Regions from separate parts of the Halomonas sp. I5-271120 genome, predicted to be linked through region 2. Evidence: predicted binding sites of a transcription regulator. Region 2 holds the regulator's gene; the other holds the start of a gene.
What was found. Region 2 encodes LexA, which represses DNA repair genes until DNA is damaged. Its sites were predicted from a motif close to TACTGTNTANNTANACAGTA; they were not measured.
Positions count from the first base shown of each region.

Region 1 (4,510 bases), 440 kb from region 2:
CGGGCTGACGCCATCGCACAGCGAGATTGGCAAGTATCCCGACAACTACTCGCTTGTCGACGACGTCGAGGTGGCACAGAAGGTCATCAAGCTGGTGGACATGCTCGAGGATCTCGATGATGTGCAGAACGTCTATTCCAATGCCGATTTCGACGAGGCCGTTCTTGATCAGCTCGAATAACGTGGTACCAGGCGACGAGGCTTGTCCATGCTGATACTGGGTATCGATCCGGGGTCCCGCATCACCGGCTATGGCGTGCTCGATGTCAGCCAGCCGCGGCCGGTATACGTCGCCAGCGGCTGTATTCGCCTTAAGGACGATGATCTCGCCCAGCGCCTGGCCCAGTGCTACGCCGGCATCAGCGAACTGATCGCTGTGCATCGACCGTCAGAATTCGCCATCGAACAGGTGTTCATGTCCAACAACGCTGCCTCGGCGCTGAAACTCGGCCAGGCACGTGGGGCCGCCATCGTATGTGCCGCTAATCACGGGCTGCCGGTCAGCGAATATGGACCACGCCAGATCAAGCAGGCGGTCACCGGCACCGGGGCCGCCGACAAGAGTCAGGTGCAGCATATGGTGACGGCCGTATTGGGGCTTTCGGCAACGCCCCAGGCGGATGCCGCCGACGCCCTGGCCATCGCTCTGACCCATGCCCATGCGCGTCTCGGCCTGGTGCAAAAGGGCGCCTTTGGCGGACGTACCGGTCGCCAGGGTCGGGGCAAGGGCTGGCGGGACTATCGTCCTGAGTGACGTTCCGGCCACGATAATGCCCCACCTTCAGGAGTATGCAGCGTCGAGCATCTTATCCTTGGCCAGGCACCGGCGCTTTTATATTATCAAACGCTGTTTGTATATACTGGTCAGCCCATGGGGCGACCAGTATAGTGATTCAGCACTCTCTCACGCGCTCTCTCAAGAGCTCTCTCAAGAACTATCTCAAGAGCTATCTCGAAAAATATCTCAAGGATCGTGACGGCATGATTGGACGCCTGCGTGGCACTCTGCTGGAAAAGCAGCCGCCCTGGCTGGTCGTGGATGTAGGCGGGGTAGGCTATGAGCTCGAAGCCTCCATGACGACTCTGCTGGCCCTGCCCGGTGTCGGTGAAACGATACAGTTGCACACTCATCTGACCGTGCGCGAGGATGCGCACCTGCTGTTTGGCTTCGCCCGAGAAAAGGAACGTGCCCTGTTCAGGGCCCTGATCAAGGTCAACGGGGTAGGCCCTAAGCTGGCCCTGGCCATCCTCTCCGGTATGGACGAGGATCAGTTCATTCGTTGTGTAATGGATGACGACGTCAAGGCCCTGACCCGACTACCGGGCGTCGGCAAGAAGACCGCCGAGCGGCTGGTGATCGAAATGCGCGACCGATTCCCGCATTGGACCCAGGCAACCGAGGGTGCTCTTGCCGGGCTCGAACAGGCAGCCGGCACAGGCGCCTCGGCAAGCGATTCCCGCGCCGATGCCGAAGCCGCGCTGGTGGCGCTGGGCTACAAGCCCACCGAAGCCGCCAAGATGATCGCCGCTCAAGATGAGGGCCTGTCGACCGAGGCCCTGATCAAGGGCGCTCTGGCCCGCAAGTTGGCGGGTTGATGATTCATGACCCATGGCAAAAGTGAGCGCATGCGCCTCAAGGCAGTTCCCGCACAGCACCTCCAGGCAACGGAGGGCCTATGATCGACAGTGATCGGCTGATCGCCGCTCAGCCCCGCGAAGGGGAAGCGCCGATCGATCATGCCATTCGTCCCCAGCGGCTGGCCGACTATATCGGCCAGCCGGCGGTGCGCGAGCAGCTCGATATCTTCATCAGCGCCGCCCGTGGTCGCGGTGAGAGCCTCGACCATACGCTGGTCTTCGGCCCCCCCGGGCTTGGCAAGACTACCCTGGCCAACATCATCGCCCATGAGATGGACGTCGATATCAAGTCCACGTCGGGGCCGGTGCTTGAGCGGGCGGGGGATCTGGCCGCCATGCTGACCAACCTGCAGCCGGGCGATGTGCTGTTCATCGACGAGATTCACCGCCTGTCCCCGGCGGTAGAAGAAGTCCTATACCCGGCCATGGAAGACTTCCAGCTCGATATCGTGATCGGTGAAGGGCCTGCGGCACGCTCCATCAAGCTTGATCTGCCACGTTTCACACTGGTCGGTGCCACCACCCGTGCGGGGCTTTTGACATCGCCGCTGCGTGATCGCTTCGGTATCGTTCAGCGGCTCGAATTCTACAGCCTCTCCGAACTCACCGAGATCGTTTCCCGTTCCGCAAGGCTGCTTGGGGTCGAGGCAGACCAGGCAGGTGCTGCCGAGATCGCTCGCCGAGCGCGTGGCACGCCGCGTATCGCTAACCGCCTGCTGCGACGGGTGCGGGACTTCAGCGAGGTACGCGGTAGCGGTGCGCTGGAGGCCGATATCGCCGACCAGGCGCTTAACTTGTTGAACGTCGACTCCCACGGCCTCGATCACATGGACCGACGCCTACTCCTGGCGATGATCGAGAAGTTCGAAGGCGGACCAGTGGGCGTCGATAGCCTGGCGGCGGCGATCAGCGAAGAGCGCGACACCATCGAAGATGTCATCGAGCCCTACCTGATTCAGCAAGGTTTCATGATGCGCACGGCTCGCGGCCGCGTGGTCACGCGTCAGGCCTATCTGCATTTCGGCCTCAGCCGGGATGAAGGCTTGCCACCGAGTGACTCAACGCATACGCAAGAGGGCGGGGCATGAGCGAATTCCAGCACCCGGTCACCGTCTATATCGAAGATACCGATGCGGGTGGCATCGTTTACTACGTCAATTATCTCAAGTATATGGAACGGGCCCGCAGCGAGTGGCTGAAGCAGCTGGGCATTACCCAGCGCGCACTGCTCGAGGACGGCATCCAACTGGTGGTGCATCGGCTGGAGTGCCGCTATGCCAAGCCTGCCAGGCTTGACGATGAACTCAGCGTCAGCGCCGAGGTCAAGGCCCACAGTGCCTGTCGGCTGAGTTTTCATCAGGTCGTGCAGCACCGCGGGGAACCCCTGTGCCATGCCACGGTCGACATCGCCTGCCTGGATGCGACCAGCCTGAGGCCCAGGCGCTGGCCAGCCAGCCTGGGCAAGGCGCTGTCAGCCTGAAGAAATGAGTCGCCGGCCTGGGGCGCTAACGTCGCAGGTTCGGCTCGAGGTTTTCGTATGACGAACGCGTTTGATAAAAGAGGACTCCCGTGAACGACTCCATGTCCATACCACATCTGATCCTGAACGCCAGTGGCGTGGTGCAGTTCGTGATGCTGCTGCTGATCATCGCCTCGGTGCTGTCCTGGGTGGTGATCTTTCAGCGCAGCTTCGTACTGCGTCGCGCCAAGCGGGCCCACAAGGCCTTCGAGGACCGCTTCTGGTCAGGCATTGATCTCAACGAGTTGTACCGAGAGACACCCGCGGAACAGGAAACCCAGGGTGCCGAACACGTCTTCCGCTCCGGCTTTCGCGAGTTCAACCGTCTGCTGCCCAAGACGCGTAACCCCCAGGCGATACTCGAGGGCGTTCAGCGCTCGATGCGGGTCGCCTGGTCGCGCGAAGAAGAGCGCCTGAATCTGCACCTGATCTTCCTCGCCACCGTCGCCTCCGCCAGCCCGTATATCGGTCTGTTCGGCACCGTTTGGGGCATCATGGGCTCTTTCCAGAGCCTGTCGATGACGCAGCAGGCCACGCTTGCCACCGTCGCTCCCTGGATCGCCGAGGCCCTGATCGCCACCGCCATGGGGCTGTTCGCGGCGATTCCGGCGGTTATCTTCTATAACCGCCTGTCTGCCTCGTCCAGCAAGCTGCTCGGTAAGTACGAAGACTTTGCCGAAGAGTTTCATTCCATCCTGCACCGCAACCTCCAGGGGCGCGGTGATCAGGATGCGGCCTGAGGGAGCAATGCCATGATGCATGGTCCGTTTCACCGTGGTGGCCGCAGCAAGCCGATGGGTGAGATCAACGTGGTGCCCTTCATCGACGTGATGCTGGTGCTGCTGGTGATCTTCATGATCACCGCGCCGATGATGACGCAGGGCGTCCAGGTCGAACTGCCCAAGACCGCCTCCAAGCCGATTGCCGATATCCAGGATCAGGAGCCGGTGATCGTCTCCGTTGACCGCGAGGGCAGCTATTTCATCTCAGTCGGCGACGACAAATCGGCCACCAGCCTCGAGGCCATCTCCGACAAGGTGATTGCCATTCTTGATCGGCGCCCCAATACGCCGGTACTGGTTCGCGGGGATCGCAATGTGCCCTATGGTCAGGTGATTACCCTGATGAGCACACTGCAAGTGGCCGGCGTCAGCGATGTCGGCCTGATTTCCGAACCGCCGCCTGCCGACAATTAAGGAGCACGCATGGCCAGACATGACTCCCGCGTGGGCTACGGCCTGCCGGTGGCCCTGGCGCTTGCCCTGCACGTCGGGGTCGTCGTGATCAATGTGCTGGAATTTCCGACCTCTGAAGAGGAGCCGAGCTCGGCGTCAGTGGTCAAGGCGACGCTGG
Region 1 covers NZ_CP130701.1:3,564,165-3,568,674, reverse strand. Annotated here, with positions in the region: gene Q2K57_RS16075 (YebC/PmpR family DNA-binding transcriptional regulator) at 5-181, shown strand; gene ruvC (crossover junction endodeoxyribonuclease RuvC) at 209-754, shown strand; gene ruvA (Holliday junction branch migration protein RuvA) at 982-1,596, shown strand; gene ruvB (Holliday junction branch migration DNA helicase RuvB) at 1,677-2,726, shown strand; gene ybgC (tol-pal system-associated acyl-CoA thioesterase) at 2,723-3,118, shown strand; gene tolQ (protein TolQ) at 3,220-3,897, shown strand; gene tolR (protein TolR) at 3,913-4,353, shown strand; gene tolA (cell envelope integrity protein TolA) at 4,363-4,510, shown strand, end outside.
Region 1: ruvA (Holliday junction branch migration protein RuvA) is a predicted target of LexA. The motif match lies at 846-865, and genes of this name have one in related genera.

Region 2 (4,510 bases):
AAAGGTCAAACGAGACTCAGAACATGATGTGCTTCCGGGGCCGGCGGCACATCGTGTTCTGTATCGTCTAGTGGCCGGCCCGGGGGAATCATTCATTGGACGCACTCATCACTTCCGGCCTGGCCATCGGACTGGCTGAAATTGGCGACAAGACCCAACTGCTCACCTTGTTGCTGGTGGCGCGCTTTGCTCGCCCCTGGCCGATCTTCTGGGCCATCGTTGCCGCTACCCTGATCAATCACGGCGTATCTGCCTGGTTCGGCGCTACGCTGGTTGGTTTGATCGACCCTCGCCTGATGACGGCCCTGGTGGGCCTGGCATTCATCGGCATGGGCCTTTGGCTGCTCAAACCTGACGATGACGACGGCCTGGAGGCCGGCCCGCCTGGGCATGGCGTGTTCCTCACCAGTTTCGTGCTGTTCTTTCTCGCCGAGATCGGCGACAAGACCCAGATCGCCACCGTATTGCTGGCCGCCCGCTTCGAGGACGTGCTGCTGGTGACGCTGGGAACCACCCTTGGCATGCTCGCCGCCAATGTGCCGGTGCTGTGGCTTGGTGCACGGTTCTGCGAACGCCTGCCGATGCGGGCCATCCACTTGCTGGCGTGCTCGGTATTCATCCTGCTCGGGCTGTGGGTGGTGTTGGTCGAGGCCAAGGCCTGGCAATGGCTGCTGGGCTAGCCGCTATCGAAGGACCAGACCTTGTTTGATCTAAGGCGCTACTGGATAGCCGGACATTGACCTGAAAGCTGCGCCGGGGCCGTTATTGCTGTTCCGGCCTGTCGTCAGAAACGTCTTCGACGGCGTCTTCAGAATCATCCTCAAAGACGTCAGTAGATGCGAGGTCGGCTACCGTCTCTGACGCATCGTCAGGTTCGCCGTCGAACAGCGAGAGCTGGCGGCGAGCGTCGGCTGATACCAGGCGCACCCCTACGCCCAGCAGGCGCACCGGCTGTGCCGCCCGCGACCAGGCCTGATCGAGCAGGCGGTGGAAGAGCTCGGCACTGGGGATGGCGCCCTGGCACTCGAGGCTGGTGAGGGTGAAGTCGCTGAAGCGCACCTTCAGGAACAGCTTGTCCAGCGGCGGCTGGCCGTGGCGTTCGATGCGTCCGGCCAGCCGCTCGATCAGCGGGAGAAGGGCGTCTCGGCAGGCCGCCAGGTCCGGCAGGTCGTGGTGAAAAGTCGTCTCAACGCTGATCGACTTGCGCTCGCGGTGGGTGCGTACTTCGCGCTCGTCTATGCCTCGTGCGAGCTCGAAGAGCCGTTTGCCGAACTTGCCGAAGCGCTCAAGCAGGGTCTCGATTGGCCAGGTGCGCAGGTCTTCGCAGGTGGCGATGCCCATTGCCTCAAGCTTGGCGGCGGTAGCGGGACCGACTCCGTGCAGGCAATTCACCGGCAGAGCGGTGATAAAGGCATCGACGTCATCGGGGGTGATGACGGTCAGACCGTCCGGCTTTTCCCAGTCGCTGGCGATCTTGGCCAGGAACTTTGAGGGGGCCACGCCCACCGAGATGGTGATGCCGGTGCGCTTCAGGGCCTCGGCCTTCAGCCATTGCGCCATCCAGGTGGCGCTACCCTGAAAATGGTCGACGTCGCTGACGTCGAGGAAAGCCTCATCGAGGGAGAGGGGTTCTACCAGGGGGGTTAGTTCGTGGAAGATCGCCTGGATCTGGCGGGAGACCTCCCGGTAGCGCTCGTAGTCGCCGCGCACCAGCACGAGATCAGGGCACAGGCGCAGGGCGCGAGCGGTGGGCATGGCCGAGCGAACACCAAAGGCGCGAGCGGGATAATTGCAGGTGGCAATCACCCCGCGCTGGTCGACCCCGCCCCCGACGGCGATCGGCACGTCTCGCAGGGCAGGGTTGTCGCGCATCTCGACCGCGGCAAAGAAACAGTCGCAGTCGGCATGCAGGATTTTTCTTGGCGTGCCGGCCATGTCGGGCGTTCCGTCAGTGGCGTGAAAGCGTGGGTATCAGTGCAGGGCCTGACCGTTGCCGCCGCGAATCACGCCCACACCGACGCCCTCGATTTCCAGTGCCTGATGGCGCAGGTCGATCTCGATGGGCGCGAATTCCTCGTTCTCGGCCATCAGCCAAACGGTATGCCCCTGGCGCTTGAAGCGCTTCACCGTGACCTCTTCATCGATGCGTGCCACCACGATCTGACCATCGCGAATGCGCTCGGTGCGATGCACGGCCAGCAGGTCGCCCTCGAGAATGCCGATATCCTTCATCGACAGCCCGCGCACCCGCAGCAGATAGTCGGCACGCGGCGTGAAGTAATCGGCCGGCAGCGGGCAGTAGCGATCGATATGAGCGGTCGCGAGGATCGGGCTGCCCGCTGCCACCTCACCGATGATCGGCAGCCCCTGAGCGCTTGCCTCGGACGCATTGGCGGCCTTGGGCTCGTTTTCCCCTGCCTCGGCTTCCATCGCCGGCAGGCGAATGCCCCGCGAGGTGCCGGGCACCATGCGAATGGCGCCTTTCTTGTCCAGGGCGCGCAGGTGTTCCTCGGCGGCGTTGGGGGAGCGGAAGCCCAGGGCGCGGGCAATTTCGGCACGGGTCGGGGGGTAGCCCAACTCGCTCATGGTCTTGACGATAAAGTCATAGACGTTCTGCTGGCGCGGTGTCAGGGGGCGTGTCATGCGGCCTCCGCCGGTGGTCACTGAGGGTGTTTGTTCAAGTATACAGTATGTGATTGCATCCAGTAATACGGCAAGCCTCTTTCGCCCGTACCCTTCACCACTGTGCTTCGTCATTACCCTTCACCACAGCCTTTTCGCCAGGGCCATTCAGGCCGCTGTGATGCACGTTGACGGGCCTAAGGTGGATTTTCCGCACCGTTGTGACATTCTGATGCACGACATAGAATCAGGTTATGTTTTAAACATTCGTTTATTGGTGACAGGTGGAGAGGCATGAGCATGGCCCAGACCGATACTGTGACGCGGATTCTCGATACCGCAGAGGTGCTGTTCGCCGAGCGCGGCTTTGCCGAGACCTCCCTACGGACCATTACCAGCAAGGCCAAGGTCAACCTGGCAGCGGTGAACTACCATTTCGGTTCCAAGAAGTCGCTGATCCAGGCCGTCTTCGCCCGCTATCTTGATCCTTTCACCGAGCGCTTTCACACCGCGCTCGATGCGCTGGAGCAGGACTACCAGGGGCAAATCATTCCCCTCGAAGTCCTGCTCGAGACCATGGCGCGCTCGGTGCTTGACGTGCCAGCCGAACGTAACAGCCTGAAGGTCTTCATGAAGCTGCTGGGCCTTGCCTACAGTCAGGCCCAGGGCCATCTGCGCCGCTACATTCAGGAGCACTACGGCAGCGTCTTCACCCGTTTCACCGACCTGGTACGCAAGGCCACACCGGAACTGCCGGATGCCGAGCGCTTCTGGCGCCTGCACTTCGTGCTTGGCACGGTGATCTTCACGCTTTCTGGCCTCGATGCGCTGCGTGACATCGCCGAGAAGGATTTCGACGAGCATGTCAGCGTGCGCGATCTGGTGCGTCGTCTGCGGCCGGTGGTAGTGGCCGCCCTCCAGGCTCCCTTGCCAGAAGGTGCCCCCGAATCCATCAAGGCCGCGGGGTAGGAGATGCACACGCCACGACTCGACGCCTTGCCGCCGGCGGATGGCATCTGGCTCGACATCGATGTCACGACGCAGCGCCTTGTCGTCTGGCAGGGCTCTGCCCGTCACGCCGAGTATGCGATATCAAGTGGCTTGGCCGGTCACGGTCAGCACGAGGGCAGCGGCCAGACACCGCTCGGCTGGCACTATGTTCGCGCCGCCATCGGCGAGGGGCAGCCACTCGGCTGCGTCTTCCGGGGCCGCCGGCCCACCGGCGAAGTCTATTCAGCGGCGCTTGCCGCCGAGCATCCCAAGCGTGACTGGATCCTCACCCGCATCCTCTGGCTGTGTGGCCTCGAGCCTGGCTACAACCGCGGTGGTGACGTCGACTCCCAGCGTCGCTACATTTATCTGCACGGCACACCGCCCACCGAACCCATGGGGGTGGCTGCTTCCCACGGCTGCATTCGACTGCGCGATGAGGCCCTGCTCGAGGTCTTCGCCGCAGCCCCGCCCGGAACGCCGGTCTGGCTGCATGACTGAGCGGTGCCTGTCGTCCGGCGAGACATTGTTCTAGAATCCCCCTCCTTCAACGCCAAGGAAGACCAAGATGACGCAACCGCTGGGTTCAGTGATGTTGGATCTCGAGGGTCCCCAGCTGACGCCGGAAGAAGCCGATATGCTCATGCGCCCCGACGTGGGCGGGGTGATTCTGTTCGGCCGCAACATCGAGGATGCCACCCAGGTTCAGGCCCTGTGCAGCGCGATTCGCGCGGTACGGCCAGACCTGTTGCTGGCCATCGACCAGGAAGGCGGGCGAGTGCAGCGGCTTCGTCGCGGCGTCACCCGGCTGCCGGCCATGGCACGGCTGGCCGAAGGCTTCGAGAGTAACTCCCAGGCAGCACTGCAGCATTGCCAGGATGCCGGCTGGCTGCTGGGC
Region 2 covers NZ_CP130701.1:3,126,252-3,130,761, forward strand. Annotated here, with positions in the region: gene Q2K57_RS14060 (TMEM165/GDT1 family protein) at 96-680, shown strand; gene dinB (DNA polymerase IV) at 763-1,935, opposite strand; gene lexA (transcriptional repressor LexA) at 1,972-2,643, opposite strand; gene Q2K57_RS14075 (TetR/AcrR family transcriptional regulator) at 2,923-3,591, shown strand; gene Q2K57_RS14080 (L,D-transpeptidase) at 3,595-4,113, shown strand; gene nagZ (beta-N-acetylhexosaminidase) at 4,181-4,510, shown strand, end outside.